4 regions of the Cobetia sp. UIB-001 genome follow, and region 1 is predicted to be linked to each of the others. Evidence: predicted binding sites of a transcription regulator. Region 1 holds the regulator's gene; each other region holds the start of a gene.

Region 1 (4,285 bases):
ACAACAGCAAGACGGCACAGCAGACCGAAGGCGGTCGCGTGCACATGACTCTGACGCCGCGCGGCGCCAATGCCAGCAAGGAAAACTGAGTCATGACTGCTACTCCGCGTACGCTGAGCGCTCGCCATCTGGCCAAGGCCTACAAGGGCCGCAAGGTGGTCAAGGACATCTCGCTGGAGATCCGCCAAGGCGACATCGTCGGCCTGCTGGGCCCCAATGGCGCCGGCAAGACGACCTCGTTCTACATGATCGTCGGGCTGGTGCGCGCCGATGCCGGCAACGTCTCCATCGATGACAAGGACCTCTCCGCTGCCGCCATGCACCAGCGTGCACGTGCCGGCATCGGCTATCTGCCGCAGGAAGCGTCGATCTTCCGCAAGCTGTCGGTGGCCGACAACATCATGGCGATCCTGGAGACCCGCAAGGACCTGGATCGCAATGGCCGCAAGGCACGCCTTGAAGAGTTGCTCGAGGAATTCAGCATCACGCACATCCGCGCCAGCGCCGGCATGAGCCTGTCCGGCGGCGAGCGTCGTCGGGTCGAGATCGCCCGTGCACTGGCCACCGAGCCGGACTTCGTGCTGCTCGATGAGCCCTTCGCCGGCGTCGACCCCATCTCGGTGGGCGAGATCAAGAGCATCGTGCGTCAACTGCGCGACCGAGGCATCGGCGTGCTGATCACCGACCACAACGTGCGCGAGACACTCGATATCTGTGACACCGCCTATATCGTCGGCGATGGCCAGATCATCGCCCACGGTGATGCGGACTCCATCCTGGCCAACCAGCAGGTGCGCGACGTCTACCTGGGCCACGAGTTCACGCTCTAGGGTCAGCGCCTGCGCTGAGTCCTCGCGAGGTAAAAGCTTCGAAAGCCGCTGCGTGATTTTATCGCGTAGCGGCTTTTTCATGTCTGACATCAGACGCATGCATGACGTCCATACCACCTTGGTGGAAACATGGCATGCAAGTTGCTTGAATATTCACGGCAACCACTTGTCAGTGCCCCGAGTCACGGTATAGCGTAGTAAGCACGTTCCTTTGCCGTGAATTGACTGACTCCATGAAACCCACCCTGCAACTCCGCCTCGGCACCTCGCTGACCATGACGCCGCAGCTCCAGCAAGCGATCCAGCTGCTGCAGCTGTCGACGCTCGACCTGCGTCAGGAGATTCAGCAAGCCCTCGAGTCCAACCCCATGTTGGAGCTCGACGAGGACTACGAGTCGCTGGATGTCGTCGAGACACAGGATTCGAGCGAGATCTCCACTGCCGACTCCTCGAGCGAGATTCCCGAGGAATACCCCCTCGACAGTGACTGGTCGGACCTCTACCAGGACCACGCCGGTAGCCTGACCAGCTCCGGCAGTGGCAGCGGGAGTGAAGAAGGGCCGGACTTCGATCGCAATACCAGCGTCGAGAGCCTGCAGGACCACCTGCGCTGGCAGCTGGCGATGACCGACCTCGATGGCCGTGAACGCCAGATGGCGGAGAGCCTGATCGATGCCGTCGACGGTGCCGGCTATCTGAGCCTGTCACTCGACGAGCTGGTCGATGGCCTGCGCGGCCAGGGCCTGCCCGGCCTCAAGGCCTCCGAGCTCGAGCAGGTATTGCTGCGTCTGCAACAGTTCGACCCGACCGGCGTCTTCGCCCGTGATCTGCGCGAATGCCTGCTGCTGCAACTGGCACTGTTGCCGGATGATCTGCCGCTGCTGGCGCAGGCGCGCCGCCTGGTACGTCAATTCCTCGAGGCACTGGGCAACGATGACCGCAAGCTGCTCAAGCGCCGCCTGAGCCTTGACGATGACGAGCTGGATCACGTCATCCGCCTGGTACGCGCGCTCGATCCGCGTCCGGCATCCGCCTGGGGCGAGCCCGCCAGCGATTACGTGATCCCTGATCTGCTGGTGCGCCATACCCGCCATGGCTGGCAGGTCGAGCTCAACCCGGAAGCGCTGCCCAAGCTGCGCATCCAGCCGGAATACGCCGCGCTGATCAAGCGTGCCGACAAGTCCGCCGACAACACCTTCCTCAAGGACAACCTGCAGGAAGCGCGCTGGCTGATGAAGAGCCTGTCATCGCGCAATGACACCCTGCTCAAGGTCGGCCGCGAGATCATGGCGCGTCAGATCGACTTCCTCGAGCAAGGCGAGGAAGGGATGAAGCCGTTGATTCTGGCCAACATCGCCGAAGTGGTCGAGATGCACGAATCGACCATCTCGCGGGTCACGACCCAGAAGTACATCCACACCCCGCGCGGCGTCTTCGAGCTCAAGTTCTTCTTCTCGAGCCAGGTCGGTGGCAGCGGCAGTGGCGACGCCCACTCAAGCACCGCCATTCGTGCCCGCATCCGCAAGCTGATCGCGGAAGAGCCGGCCCGCAAGCCTCTCTCTGACTCGCGCCTGGTCGATCTGCTTGCCAGCGATGGCATCGAGGTCGCACGTCGTACCGTGGCCAAGTACCGCGAAGCGATGGGCATTCCGTCCTCAAGCGAGCGCAAGCGTCTGGCCTGACGCGTCACCTGCGGCTGCCATGCCCTGCTTTCACCTCCACAATGGCAGCCGCCACCAACCTCAAGCGTTGGATTTTCCGCTCATCAGCCTCTGACTTCGCGAGTAGCGGTACGCCTGTCGCGCGCTCTGTCATCCCGTCAACCGCTCGTCAATTGCCCGTCATGGCCCATGACAGCGCGCAGAATGACGGCAAAAAACCGCCGTTCCGGCAGCGTCATTTACCGTCAATCGCATGTTTTTAAAGTCACTTTTGCGCGTATTGCACCTGGATGACACCCGAAGAACCTCCCGGAACGCCGCTTGTCCCACGCAATCGAAGCGCCTGAAAGGCGACGTACATGCAGGGATTGGCGACGAAAACCCGCCTTCTTGCGCGTCTTTCACGCACCACCCACCAGACGTGCCCTTGAAGTCCACTCCGTTACCCCTCACTGAGTTGAAGACAAGCACTGAGCCACGATGCAGCGCAGCGTTGATCTTTGCGCAAAGCTTGGGCATTGTCGGTACAGACGCTCACGACATCTGACGCCACTGGCAAGGGTGCGAAAACATCGCCAGACGGTGGCCGTCAAGCCTGTTGCAGAGCGTCCGATCAGGGTTTGCTCGTAGTCAAAAAGGGTTACAATTGAATGGCAACCCGCTGGATAAAGGAGCGTGTCCATGCAAGTGAATATCACCGGGCATCATGTGGAACTTACCGATCCTCTCCGCGATTACGTCAACGAGAAGCTCGCTCGCCTCGAACGGCATTACGACAACATCACCAATGTTCAGGTGACACTGTCGATCGAGAAGGAGCGCCAGCAGGCTGCCTGCACCTTGCACGCGGCAGGCGCTGACCTCCACGCCCTGGCAGAAGACCCCAACATGTACGCTGCCATCGACGCGCTCGCCGACAAGCTGGATCGCCAGCTGGTCAAACACAAGGAAAAGTCCCAGGCTCGCTCTCAGGGCACCGGGACCCGTTGACCTTCAGCCATGACACTTGATCAGATCCTTCCCCCCGAGCGCACGCTGTACGGTGTCCCCGGGGGGAGCAAGAAGCGGGTGCTTGAATTCTTCAGTACCTTCATCGCACAGAACATTCCCAGCCTGGATAGCCAGGAAGTCTTCTCGCGCCTGATCGGGCGCGAGAGACTGGGGTCGACCGGCATTGGCCACGGTGTGGCCGTGCCCCATGCACGCAGCCCGCATTGCAAGACGCCAATCGCTGCGTTTCTGAAGCTCGGTGAATCCATCGACTTCGATGCCATCGACGGAGAACCCATCGATCTGCTGTTCGTGCTGCTGGTGCCTGAGGAAGCGGATGAGACCCATCTGACGCTGCTCGGGCAGGTTGCGGAATTGCTCAATTCCCCGACCAATCGCTCGGCCCTGCGCCAGGCAGACAGCCAGCGTGCACTCTTTGAGGCATTGACCCAAGCCATCGCCGAATTACCGGCGCGCTGAATGACAGGCCCGGACATCGTCCGGGCTTTCGTCTTGCTGGCCTTCCATCGGCCGACGTACAGCGCACTGATAGCGGGCAGCCTTCTGCCCCACCCCTGCATTCTTTCGACGTTGACCTCGCCCTTGGAGAGCACTTCATGAAGATCGTGATCATCAGCGGCCGCTCCGGCTCCGGGAAATCCATCGCTCTCCAGGCGCTGGAAGATATTGGCTACTACGCCATCGACAATCTGCCCGGCATGCTGCTGGCGCCACTGGTCGATCAGCTCGAAAAGGACAGCCCGGCGCGTCGGCGCATCGCGGTCTCCATCGATGCCCGCAACC
Region 2 (4,285 bases), 1.1 Mb from region 1:
CTCAGCGCGAGCATGTCACGCGGGGCACTGTGCACAGGCAGCGACTCACTGGCGGCGAGATGCTGTTCATCCATCGTCACCAGCGCACTGTTGTCCTGCTCACTGATCAAGAGTGCCACCGGCAGCTGAGCGGTGGCCGGCAGGCGGGTCAGCAGACTCGCCAGTGCTCGCACTCGCGCTTCGCTGCCGATGATCACGGTGCGTCCCTGACTGTGATAGCGGATGGGGGCGCTACCGGCATCCGTCGCCAACAGCGGCAGACTTGAGGTAGGCGAGCCACCCATGGCGGATGACAGGGCGCGTTGGCGTGCTTGTTGATTGAGGGCGCGCTGAGCGCTCTCGAGGCTTGAGCTGAGCATCCTCATCCTTATTCGGTCGTGGCGGACCTTGCATGCAAGCTGCCGTCAGGTGGCAGGCGGATGATGCAGGTCCCGGTCGTCGCTGATTCTCGCGGTCTCTCGCGGTCTTTCGCGGTCAGGGCCGGGTCGGCGATCGACAGTCGTTCAGTGGGGGATTCATGACAGGCCAACCATCTTTGCATGCTGTTGATGACATTGACGTTTTCACGCCCAGTGAGAAGAGGGGCGCGGTCAGGTCGCGCAGGCACTCATCAGCGCAGACGGTTGACGTCCGTCATCATCTTCAAGGGTTGGCATGTCATGCTGAATCTTGCATGTGCGTTGCAGTGAGTGCGCCTTGATGAGGCGCGTCAGGGTGACTCATGAGGCATCAGGATGACCTCGGTCAGACGTGTCCGGCTTGCTCGTGGGTCATAATGACTCATGCTGGTTGTGCGGCGCGTCATCCTGACGCCCTGGCGTCCTGAGCCCTGACACGCTCATCTCTGGCGATGGAGGCGTTTATGGGGCCAGCCCCGGGTCACGGCTTATGGCGGACGCCGCTGTCATCATCTGACGCGGGAGCTGGCTCGCGCGAGTCTTCTGCTGGTATCGCTTGCGGGTCAGGCGACTCGAGTATCTCGTCGCTGGGCGTCGCGTGTGACTCGTCCACTGGCGCCTCACCGTCAGGCGCCTGCTCGGCGATCTGGTCGTCTGTCTCCAGCGTCGTATCCACCTGGGGTGTCTCGCTTGCCTCATCGAGCTTTTCCAGGCCTTCTTCGACCTTGCGGGTCCAGCTGCGCAGCGTGTCGGCGACACCTTCGGCGAGCGGGCGCATCTGGGAAAAGTCCTGGTCGTAGTCATCCAGCCCATCGCGCACCGAGTGCTCGCCCCCCATGAAGATACGTCGCAGCGCACGCTGGCGTAGCGCCGGGTCCACGCCGCTCTGCATGAAGGCGCTGATGTCGGCGTCTGGAGTCAGGGTGTCGGGGTCTGGCAGCTCGATGACTGGCGCTTCAGCGTTGTCAGCGTCCGATGCCTGCTGATCGCTCTCGGCTGATGCCGGTTGTGCTGCGTGTTCTGTTGCCGAGGAGGGACTATCGCAGCCCAGGGCTTCGTGCTGCGAGTCGCGCGCTGCAGGGGTGTCAACGCTGTTGTCAGAGACGACTCCCGCCTGTGACGGCGGGAGGCTGTCGCCTTTGGTCACCTCGGTGCTGTCCGGCTGTGCCAGTTGGTCTTCACGGCGGCTGTCGCCTTGCTTGCGGCGTGACCAGCGCGAGAACAGGCCTTCATTGGCCCGACTTGCGTTATCGTCATGCTGGCTCATGACGTGCTTTCCGTACCATCACCGGGCTGATGCGGCTTGCTGGGCGTCGCGGCGTGCTGCTCTGCCTGACTGGCGCGCCCGGCGCCCTTGCGTTTCTTCTTCTTGCCTTCGTCGAGTCGTTCGCCGTGACGCGCGAGGTAGGCTTCCAGCCACACCATCAAGGCCGGTGGCATCGGCACGTCCAGCACCAGCTGGTCGCCATCCATCCAATGCGATGCCACTTCCTGACAGGCCGTCACCACGCGGGGCTGCATGCCGTCGGCTTCGCGCTCATCGCATTGGACGAACAGACGCGGCTGCTCGCAGCGCAGGTTGTAGCGGTAATCGGTGCGCTCAGTCAGGTGAAGTTGCAGCGGCAGGATGCGGCGATGCGCTACTTCATCAGCGGCGGCAGGCTCTGCTACGTGCGAGTCCGTCTCTGGCGTTGCAGAGGGCGAGAGGTCGGCAATCCGCCAGGTGTCGATGCTGAAGCGCCCCAGCTTCTGCGTGGTGGGTGCCAGGGTGACGCTCAACCAGCGGGTGTCGTCACTGCGGGGAGGGATGGATTCAGACATGGCTTCCTTGTTCACTGCTGTACCCGCAAGCGGGTCTGAAAAGAATGCTGCGATGGTGCTAGTGTGCAAGATACATGCCGGCGCATGCGATATCAGGGTCACCATCAGTCAGTGCGGGGACAGCTCAGCCATCGGACTGGTACTCTACGGCGATTCAGCGCAAGAATTGCCATTCCAACCGGCTCGATCAGGGAGACCCGAGTTCATGATGCCCTCTGCACGGCCAGCGATCAGTCGCGCCACACTACCCACCACGCTGGACATCGAAGTCATGGATGAGCGCGGTGAGCGCCATCAGCAGTCCATTGCCGCCGAGCGCTCGCTGACCATCTATCTCAATCGACGCGAGATCGTCACCTTGATGACTCTGGGTGCCGAACCTGAGGCGCTGGTGGCCGGTTATCTGCGCAATCAGGGCCTGCTGGGTGAGCTTGAGGACCTCGAGGCGCTGCAGGTTGACTGGGAAGTCGAGAGCGCCTCGGTGGTGACGCGTCATCTGCCCGAGGATATCGAGCAGCGCCTCGGCAAGCGCACCGTGACCACCGGCTGTGGGCAGGGCACGGTGTTCGGCAATCTGCTGGAGCGCCAATCACTGGCCGCGCTGGACGCAGGCCCCTTCAGTCAGGCCTTGTTGTATCGCCTGCTGGAGGCGCTGGCAGCGCACAACGCGACCTATCGCAAGGCCGGTGCGGTTCACGGTTGCGCCCTGTGTCGGGATGATGAAGTGCTGGCGTTCATCGAGGATGTCGGCCGCCACAACGCCGTCGATACGCTGGCGGGGCTGAGCTGGTTGGCGCCCCTGAGTGATGATGCCAGTGATTATCAGGGGGCCAACATCTTCTACACCACCGGTCGTCTGACTTCCGAGATGGTACTGAAGGTGGCTCAAGCGGGGATCTCGGTGCTGGTCTCGCGTTCGGGCGTCACGCAGAAGGGAGTGGAGCTGGCGGAACGCTTTGGCGTGCTGTTGATCGCGCGCGCCAAGGGGCGCCACTTCCAGGCGGTGGACCCTGCCGAGCGGCTGGTGCTGGACGCCATCCCGCCGCTGCGTGCCGGCGACGCTCTCAAGTCATCGCGCCATGACGCGTCAGGCAAGCCATCTTCAGCAGACGGCGCAGCCGGACATGACAAGGGGGCGCAGTGATGAGTCGTCTTTCTTCGCCGCTGGGCGTCGTACCCTCACAGAGCTTTTCCTCTGAACTCGGCGCACCTTCAGGTGGCTCTGTCGCTGAGTCTTCAGGCGAGGCCCTGAATGCGGCCACCGGCCGGCAGGCTCCGGTCCCCCACGACAACCCCTTTCTGACGGTGCAGGAAGTTGCGCGCCTGCTGCACCTCAACGAGAAGAAGATCTATCAGCTGGCCAGTGACGGCACCATGCCGGCGACCAAGGTGACCGGCAAGTGGTTGTTTCCGCGGCGCCTGGTGGAGCAATGGATTCTCGAGTCCAGCCATCATGGTGTGCTGGCGGATCGCCTGATGATCACCGGCAGTGATGACCCGCTGCTGGCTGCGCTCTCCATGCGTCTCAATCAGCAGCACGCCGGTAGCGCCTTCTATGGCATGAGCGTCACCGGCACGCGTCTGGGGCTTGATCTGCTCAGCCAGGGGCGGGCTGATGTCTGCGCCATTCACTGGGGGCGTGCGGAGGAGGCGGCGCTGCGTCATCCGGCGCTGATTCGCGGGCATGATGGCTATCGTCAGTGGGTGATGGTGCGGCTTGCGCGCCGTACCCAGGGGCTGATCATCCGCAACGACGATCGACATCTGTCCATCGACCCCAGCGGCCTGTTCGGTTCGCAGCGGCGTTGGGCGGTGCGACAGGAGGGGGCCGGTTCGCAGCGCTTCCTGCAGGAGTGGCTGTCTGGCCATCAGATGCGTGCCGAGCAGCTCAACACCCTGGCGATCGCCTATTCCGAGCGTGAAGTGGCCTCGATGGTGGCGCGGGGCGAGGTGGACGTCGGCCCCGGTACGCTGTCGGCCGCCAATGAGTTCGGCCTCGGCTTCGTGCCGGTCTGTGAAGAGGCCTTCGACCTGGTGGTACCGCGCAATGTCTACTTCCGCGATCT
Region 3 (4,285 bases), 1.4 Mb from region 1:
CTAAAAACTCACTTATCATTGTAACTTTGCCAATCAATGACATAGACTCAAAATGTTTCCAATGCTGGAACAATTGACTTCCATATATATTACATAGTGCTTCCACTCTGAATACTGAAAAGGCCATTGACGGAATTATCCATCTGAATCTATATCCTTCTTTTTCAGATTTTGCATTTTCTAATTGATTTATCGCTATAGCCTCTAGAGAATTATGCTCATAAATAGTCCTCGTGTACTTTACAGCTCTTAAATTTATTTCTTTTTCCTGAGACATAGAAACCCCATCAATCGACACCGGTTAAATTAATATATTTTAACTTCCTCACTACTGAAGGCTGGCTAATCCCTGCCCTCTTGGCTATCGCATAGGTGCTGGGCAACTCAGCAGCCATCTCGCGTAGCCATTGTGCTTCGATGCGTGCCAGGCCTTCCTTGAGGGTTTCGTTGGGGCCGAGCTTGGGGGTTGGCATGGCTACCGCCCCCTCAGCGGCAGGCTCTGAGAGGGAATTATGACTATGTAAGGTATTGGCAGTGGTAAAACTTTCAGTAACGCCCATGTTATTAGATTTGTCATTACTGAAGCCAAATGAATTGCCTAGTCCATTAGCGTTATTCGTGGAACAAGTGTTGATCAGGGCTTTCACTGAGTCGCTGTCGATGACATCACTGGGGGCGCTGAGCCAGGCGCGTTCCAGCCAGTTTTCCAGTTCGCGGATATTGCCGAGCCAGTCCTGGCGCATGAGGATGGGCCATAACGAGGCGTCGAGAAGTTTGCGGCGACCGTGACGTTGATTGAGGCGGGAGAGGTGTTGCTCGATCAGGGCGGGAATGTCTTCGCGGCGTTCACGCAGCGGCGGCAGGCTGACGGGGAGCACATTGATGCGGTAGTAGAGGTCGAGGCGGAACTGGCCCTGCTCCACGCGGGCGGCGAGGTCTTGATTGGTAGCGACGACCAGGCGGAAGTCGGCGCGGCGGGTGGTGGTGTCGCCCAGGCGGGTGATCATCCCGTCCTGAATCACTTTGAGCAGCTTGGTCTGGGTGGCCAGCGGCAGCTCACCGATCTCATCGAGGAACAGGGTGCCGCCTTCGGCCTGCTCCATCAGGCCCGCCTTGCCACGGTTGCCCGCGCCGGTGAAGGCACCGGCCTGATAGCCGAACATCTCGGACTCGAACAGGCTCTCGGGGATGGCGCCGCAGTTCACCTCGATGAAGGGGCCGTCGGCGCGTTGGCTCCAGCGATGCAGTTGATGGGCGAAGGCCGTCTTGCCGACCCCGGATTCGCCCAGCATCAATACCGTGGCGTTGGTGGGCGCGACCCGCTTGAGCAGCAGCGCTATCTCGCGCATCACCGGGCTTCTGACCTGCAGCTCACCCAGCTCCAGCGCGGCGTCTTCGCACTCGGCCTGCTCTCGTGCTGATTGTTCACGTTGCCGCTGTTCAACCTGGCTCTGTGCATATTGCTCAGTGTCGTGGACTGATTGCCCTGCCCCCGCCATTGCCCAATCACCCTCTGCCTGACTGACGCCACCCAGCTCACCGCCGCGCGAGTTACGACGCAGGTGATCACTGAAGCGCTGCTGGAGCACCGCGTATTCCTGCTGCAACAGCTGGATATCGGTGAGATCCATCGAGCGGCTGACCACGCACTCGAGCTTGCCCGCGACGAATACCGGATGCGCCTGTGCCACCACCCGCCGCCCGGTGGCGGTGAGCTGCATCATCTGCAGCGTGCGCCCCGTGCGCAGCACCTTCAGGCTGATGGAGGGCTTGAGCACGCCGCTGGCTTCCAGCTCATGCACGTTGGCGGTACATAACTCCTCGCGGGTCATGCCATAGACCGCCGCGGCGCCGGGACTGACATCCATCACCTGGCCATCCGCATTGACCACGAAGTAGTGATCGTGAGCGGTGTCGATGATGGTCTTGAGAATCTGACGGTCGAGCTCTGACATGGCGGGCACCTCATGGTCGAGCCTGTGAATCGGGCGGGCTTTATAGCAGGTCTTTCTACTGCTTCTTTCTATCGCTTCTTTCCAGCAGGTCTTTCCAGCAGGTCTTTCTCGCACGGCGCTGAAGACACTCTCGATGATGCCCGAATGTGATCCACAAATGAATCAGCGATCCATTTTTGAATCATTAATGGCACACGAGTGATCCAGAAATGAATCACTCAGCCACCACCCTCAAATAAAACTCAATAAAATCAATAGACTAATAATTGGCATGGTTACTGCAATGCTGGGGTATGCGCCAAGGAAGATCGCCGGCTTTCATGACACTGTCCGGCCAGCCGATCAGGCGAACAATCACAATACCCCGCTCGCCGTCACGCTAGCGCGAGCGACTCAAGACTCTGGAGAGACAGATGAGCGAGTTCAATCAGCCGCTGGGCGGCAACGACATGCCACGTTTCGGCGGCCCGGCCACCATGATGCGTCTGCCGGCTCAGGAAACCGCGGAAGGCCTGGACGCCGCCTTCATCGGCATTCCGCTGGACATCGGTACCTCCAACCGTCCGGGCGCACGTCTCGGCCCGCGTCAGATCCGCGATGAATCGCGCATGCTGCGCCCCTACAACATGGCCACCCGCGCCGCGCCCTTCGACAGCCTGCAGGTGGCGGACATCGGCGATGTGCCGATCAATACCTTCCACCTGCCCAAGAGCATGGACATCATCGAGCAGTTCTACGATGAGGTGCTGCGCCACGACTGCGTGCCGCTGACACTGGGCGGCGATCACACCGTCACCCTGCCGGTGCTGCGCGCCATCGCCAAGAAGCACGGACCGGTCGGCCTGATCCACATCGATGCCCACGCCGACGTCAACGACCACATGTTCGGCGAGCCCATCGCCCACGGCACGCCGATTCGCCGCGCCCAGGAAGAAGGCCTGCTCGACAGCAATCGCGTGGTGCAGATCGGCCTGCGTGGCACCGGCTACTCCGCCGATGACTTCGACTGGTGCCGCCAGCAGGGCTTCCGTGTCGAGACCGCCGAGATGTGCTGGTTCAAGTCACTCGCCCCGCTGATGGCCGAAGTGCGCGACATGATGGGCGACCGTCCGGTGTACATCACCTTCGACATCGATGGCCTGGACCCCTCCGTCGCCCCCGGCACCGGCACCGTGGAAGCCGGCGGCCTGACCATGCCGCAGGGCATGGAAATCGTGCGCGGCGCGCGTGGCCTCAACATCGTCGGCGGTGACCTGATGGAAGTCTCCCCACCCTACGACACCAGCGGCAACACCGCGTTGATGGGCGCGACCCTGCTCTACGAGATGCTGTGTGTACTGCCGGGCGTGCAACAGCGCGACTGATCCACGAACGACCCACGAATGACCCGCTGTCCTGCTGTACCCGCGCCGGGGGCCCGTCCCGCCCTCGGCGCACACAGAATCACCCGAGACGATACGGCATGATGCATCACACAATGCTCGGCTAGAGCCTGACCATTACAACAAGATCTAGGTGACCCGAATGACAACCAGCATCGACTCCGCGGCGGACCATACGCCGCACCGCGCTATTTCTGACTCTGTCTCAAGTTCCGTATCAAGTTCTGGCTCAGGTGCTGAACAGCCTGAAACCGCCAAGCCACACAAGGCGCAGAAAGACCTCATCGCCACCCGCCCCGTGCCGCTCACGGCCAGGGGACTGATGAAATTCCTGGTGCCGTCACTGCTCGGCGTCAGCTTCTTCCTGGTGCCGTTCAGTGTCGGCGACACCATCAACATCGGCATGGGCCTGATGGCCGATTGGCTCAAGGCCACGCTCGGCAGCGCCTTGCCCGCCATCGCCGTCGCGGTGCTGTGTCTGTCGGTGATCCTCACCGGCTTCGTCAAGCTCGCCAAGCCGGCCTGGGCACGCCAGGGCTCGGCGCACGAGCTGTTCGACGTCTCGCCGGTATGGTTCGCCATGCGCGCCCTCGGCGCCATCTTCGCGTTGATGACCTACTTCCAGTGGGGGCCGACCCAGGTCACCGCGGCCTTCACCGGCGGCGTGATGCTCAATGATCTCGCGCCGGTGCTGCTGACCTTCTTCTTCTTCGCGGCCATTCTGCTGCCACTGCTGGTCGACTTCGGCTTCATGGAATTCATCGGCAGCCTGGTGCGCCGCCCGTTCCGCGCCATCTTCAATCTGCCCGGGCGCAGCGCCATCGATGCCACCGCCTCGTGGATGGGTTCCGGCACCGTCGGCGTGCTGATCACCACCCAGCAGTACGAGCAGGGCTTCTACAGCAAGCGCGAAGCGGCGGTAATCGCCACCAACTTCTCGGTGGTCTC
Region 4 (4,285 bases), 820 kb from region 1:
TTCAATGCCTATGTAGAGCCCTGCGGCACCCTGGCGGTGGATGAGCCCTGGTCGCGCCCCGGCGACTATGTGCTGCTGCGCGCCGACCGTGACCTCATCTGCGCCTCATCGGCCTGTCCGGATGACATCGACGCCGCCAATGGCTGGGTGCCGACCGATATCCAGGTGCGCATCTACGCCGCTGAACATGATTTCCCCCGTGGGATCGCCTATCGCAATCGGCCCGAGGAATTGCCGCGCATGACACTGCCCACCGCCTTTCATCCCTGCACTTCCGCCTTGACCAAGCAGTTCATCGACTACCACGGCTACTGGCTGGCCACGCATTACGAAGGGTGGGGCGCGCGGGCTGAATATCTGGCCTGCCGCGAGCGGGTCGCGATGATGGATCTCTCGGCGCTGCGCAAGTTCGAGGTCGCCGGTCCCGATGCCGAACGCCTGCTGCAATACGCATTGACCCGCAATGTACGGCGGCTCTCCATCGGCGAGGTGGTGTACTCGGCCATGTGTCAGGAAACCGGCGGCATGCTCGATGACGGCACCTTGTTCCGCATGGGCGAGCAGACCTTCCGCTGGATCTGCGGTGACCCGGCCAGCGGCCAGTGGCTCAGGGAGCTTGCCCAGCGCCAGGGCTATCGCGTCACGGTGCGTGACTCCACTCATCAGCTGCACAACATCGCGCTGCAGGGCCCGAAGAGCCGCGAGGTGTTGGCGCCGCTGATCTGGAATGCGCGTACCCAGCCAGATGTTCAGGGGCTGGGCTGGTTCCGCTTCATGATCGGTCGTCTGTCGGGGCCGGATGGCATTCCGCTGATGGTGTCGCGTACCGGCTATACCGGCGAGCTCGGTTATGAAGTCTGGTGTCATCCCAAGGACGCCCCGGCCGTGTGGGAGGCGATCTGGGCGGCGGGTGAGTCCCATGGCATCGCGCCGCTGGGATTGGATGCCCTCGACATGCTGAGAATCGAGGCGGGGCTGATCTTCGCCGGTCATGAATTCTGCCCGCAGACCTCCCCCTATGAGGCGGGCATCGGCTTCACCGTGCCGATGAAGAGCAAGGAAGATGACTTCGTCGGGAGGGCAGCGCTGCAACGCGAGGCGCCGGAATCACGGCATCGCGTGATGGGCCTGAAGATGCACAGCAGCGAGTTGGTCAGCCATGGCGATCTCGTCTACCACGGCCGCTATCCGGTGGGCGTGGTCACCAGTGCCACCCAGTCGCCGCTGCTCGATCGCTCCATCGCGATGTGCCGCCTGGCACCGGACTTCGCAAGCCCGGGAACCCAGCTTGAGATCGGCCAGCTGGATGGCCATCAGAAGCGCCTCGCCGCCGAGGTGGTGACATTGCCCTTCCATGACCCGGAGCGCCTCAAGGTGCGTAGCTGATCTTACTGCAAGGCGGGGGGCATGAGAGGTGAGTCGCGCGCAATGACCTGCGTATATGCAGCGCCCTGCAAGTCATCTCACGGTGCATGCCGTGGCCGGCATGCCTCAATAACGCCCATCCTCATCGCAGGGAAGGCTTAATGGGCTTCATATCTGAAGAGGAGTCCTCAGTTTCAAGAATGATTCAGTAAAAACAACGAATTGCTGAGGGTGGCCAATGAGGGTCATCTGGCATGTCGCTTGCTTTATCCAGCAGGTCCCCTTGAAAAACAACAACAACCCCCGGACGGGCAGTGCCGCTTGCACAGTGAAGCGCGCTGATCCACAGGCTCCGGTAAAGGAGAAAAGACGATGGATGAAAAGACGTTGCAAAGCATATTGGATATGCATCAGGCGATGAACATCGAGGTGTTCTACTGGTGGTGTACCGCCATCATGTTCCTGATCCATGCAGGCTTCCTGGCCTATGAGATCGGTGCCTCACGTTCCAAGAATGCGTTGGCATCCGGCATGAAGAACGTGCTGACGCTGGCCTCGATCATCCCCGCCTTCTACTTCGTGGGCTGGTGGATCTACAACGCTTTCCCCAACGGGCTGATCCCCATCGAGGCGTCTGCCGCTCTGCCGTGGAGCGCGAGCATGCGTCCGGACGCCGATGACATGGGCACCGGCATCTTCTTCGCCGCCTTTGCCCTGTTCGGCGCGACCACCGGTTCCATCCTCTCTGGGGCGGTGATCGAACGCATCCGCCTGGGGGCCTTCCTGATTCTGGCGGTGATTCTCGGTGCCGGTGTCTGGATCATGGCGGGCGCCTGGGGCTGGCATCCGGATGGCTGGATGCTGCACAAGCTGGGCTACCACGATGTCGGCGCCGCCGGTGTGGTGCACGCCGTGGCCGGCTTCTTCGCGCTGGGCGTGCTGCTCAATCTGGGCGCGCGCATCGGCAAGTACAGTGACGATGGCAAGCCGCAGGTGATCGCGCCGCACAACATGCCGATGACCCTGATCGGCCTGATGCTGATCATCGTCGGTTTCTTCGGCTTCCTCGGCGGCTGCATCATCTTCAACACCGGTGACATCGGCTGGACCACCATCTACGGCAATCGCACCAACCTTTCTGCCTTCGCCTTCAATACCCTGATGGGCTTCGGTGGCGGCGTGATCGGTGCCTATCTGTCCTCGCGTGACCCCTTCTGGACCATGTCCGGTGCGCTGGGCGGCATCATCACCGTCGCGGCGGGGCTGGATCTCTACAACCCGGGCCTGGCCTTCGTGCTGGCGGTCACCGGTGGCGCCCTGATGCCGAAGATCGGCGCATTGCTCGAGAAGCGTGGCCTGGATGACTCCGTCGGCGCCTTCGCGGTGCATGGCTTCTGCGGCTTCTACGGCGTGGTACTGGTGGGCATCTTCGCGGCCGGCTTCCCGAATGTCGGCGAAGGCGTGCCGGACGTCTCCTTCACCGGCCAGCTGACCGGCGCGGTGGTGATGGCACTGACGGGCTTCATTCCGGGCTGGGGCGTGGCCTATCTGCTCAAGAAGTTCAACCTGCTGCGCGTACCGCCGCATGTCGAGGTACTGGGGCTGGACCTGTTCGAAGTCCCGGCCAAGGCCTACCCGGAAAGCCTGTCCTCCGAGACGAGCTCCAGCGTGCCGGCACGTTCTGGTGGGGTGGTCGCGGCGCCGATGGACAAGCGCCCTGACATCAGCTGAGCCCTGGCGCACATCCTGAAGGGGCCGGTCTGTCAAGATGATGTCGAGATAAGCGCTGACTGGCCCCGTTATTGCAGTACTGGTAGACCCAACCGATATCCGCTTTCGCAAGGAGTCTTGCAATGGAAACTGTCGATACTGTGGTACACGCTGGCAACTACGCCTTCTTCTTCAGCAACTCTGGCGCCGTGGCGGTGTGCCTGCTGGTCGCCGCTGGCGTCTGCATTGCGCTGAGCGCCAACATCCTGCGCCACGAGAAAGCGTCCTTCGAGAGCAAGAAGACGCCGTGACCTTGAGGTGAGTACGCGGTGCTCGCCAACGGTGCTTACCAACGACATATCAAACGCCGCAGCGCTCAGCGCTGCGGCGTTTTTCGTCGTACAGCACCGTTGTCATGCATGACGTTTCAGCGGCCGTTGCCCAGGCTCTGGCCGCCTTGCAGCGTGCAGGAGAAGCGTTGCTGAATATCGCGACTTTCGCCTTCGATCATGCCGAGCACGATATCCACGGCAGCCTTGCCCATGGCATCGAAGGGTTGCTCGATGGAGCACAGCGTGGGGGAGAGTATCTGCGCGATATCATGGCCATTGAAGGTGGCAAGCGATATCTCGGCGGGTACCTGGATTCCATGGCGGTGAAGAAGTCCAAGCACATGAAAGGCGAGGGAGTTGTGTGTCGTCAGCAGTACGCTGGGACGCTGCGGTGTCTTCAGAAGCTCTGTGACCAGGGCCTCGCTGCCATTGAGGGACAGGGGGAGCTCCTTGACGTCGATGTGTTGCGCCAACCCCGCCGCCGTCATGGCTTCACGGTAGCCTTGTGCGCGCAAGGCATAGCGCTGGGCGTCCTTGAAGTCGCCAGCCAGAAGCGTGATGCGCTGATGTCCAAGAGCAATCACATGCTCGACGAGCTGTTGCATCGCAAGACGGTTTTCTGCTGCCACGAAAGGGTGCTGGCTGTGTTCCTCTTCATTGAATAGCAGCACGAAGGGCACTTCCAGTCTCTCGAGCAGAGCCAGATGCTCCTCAAGGTGTGAAGAACCGAGATTGACGACCAGCCCGTCCACACCACGTGCGATCAGTGTCTCGAGGGCGAGCCTTTCATCGGCTGGCTCATAGGCCGTCGTCATCACTAGTGCGGCATAGCCGCGCGCACGACAGGCACGCTGCAGGCTCTCGACCGCCCAGGAGTA

What was found. The regulator sigma-54, encoded in region 1, starts transcription at its own class of promoters, with help from an activator protein. The targets are predictions, from matches to a motif close to TGGCACNNNNNTTGCTNT.
Region 2: a site for sigma-54 is predicted at 2,282-2,299, ahead of HA399_RS08150 (DUF3305 domain-containing protein). Genes of this name have one in related genera too.
Region 3: a site for sigma-54 is predicted at 2,223-2,240, ahead of speB (agmatinase). Genes of this name have one in related genera too.
Region 4: a site for sigma-54 is predicted at 1,616-1,633, ahead of HA399_RS06920 (ammonium transporter). Genes of this name have one in related genera too.

Annotation. Positions count from the first base shown of each region.
Region 1 is NZ_CP058244.1:818,635-822,919, reverse strand. It holds gene lptA (lipopolysaccharide transport periplasmic protein LptA) at 1-89, shown strand, start outside; gene lptB (LPS export ABC transporter ATP-binding protein) at 93-830, shown strand; gene HA399_RS03450 (RNA polymerase factor sigma-54) at 1,064-2,512, shown strand; gene hpf (ribosome hibernation-promoting factor, HPF/YfiA family) at 3,173-3,481, shown strand; gene HA399_RS03440 (PTS sugar transporter subunit IIA) at 3,491-3,961, shown strand; gene rapZ (RNase adapter RapZ) at 4,099-4,285, shown strand, end outside.
Region 2 is NZ_CP058244.1:1,936,408-1,940,692, forward strand. It holds gene HA399_RS08140 (4Fe-4S dicluster domain-containing protein) at 1-359, opposite strand, end outside; gene HA399_RS08145 (DUF3306 domain-containing protein) at 880-1,665, opposite strand; gene HA399_RS08150 (DUF3305 domain-containing protein) at 1,662-2,219, opposite strand; gene HA399_RS08155 (formate dehydrogenase accessory sulfurtransferase FdhD) at 2,428-3,363, shown strand; gene HA399_RS08160 (substrate-binding domain-containing protein) at 3,363-4,285, shown strand, end outside.
Region 3 is NZ_CP058244.1:2,242,583-2,246,867, forward strand. It holds gene HA399_RS09395 (hypothetical protein) at 1-277, opposite strand, end outside; gene HA399_RS09400 (sigma-54 interaction domain-containing protein) at 288-1,955, opposite strand; gene speB (agmatinase) at 2,369-3,319, shown strand; gene HA399_RS09410 (YjiH family protein) at 3,660-4,285, shown strand, end outside.
Region 4 is NZ_CP058244.1:1,636,740-1,641,024, forward strand. It holds gene HA399_RS06915 (DUF1989 domain-containing protein) at 1-1,386, shown strand, start outside; gene HA399_RS06920 (ammonium transporter) at 1,738-3,096, shown strand; gene HA399_RS06925 (hypothetical protein) at 3,219-3,386, shown strand; gene HA399_RS06930 (LacI family DNA-binding transcriptional regulator) at 3,503-4,285, opposite strand, start outside.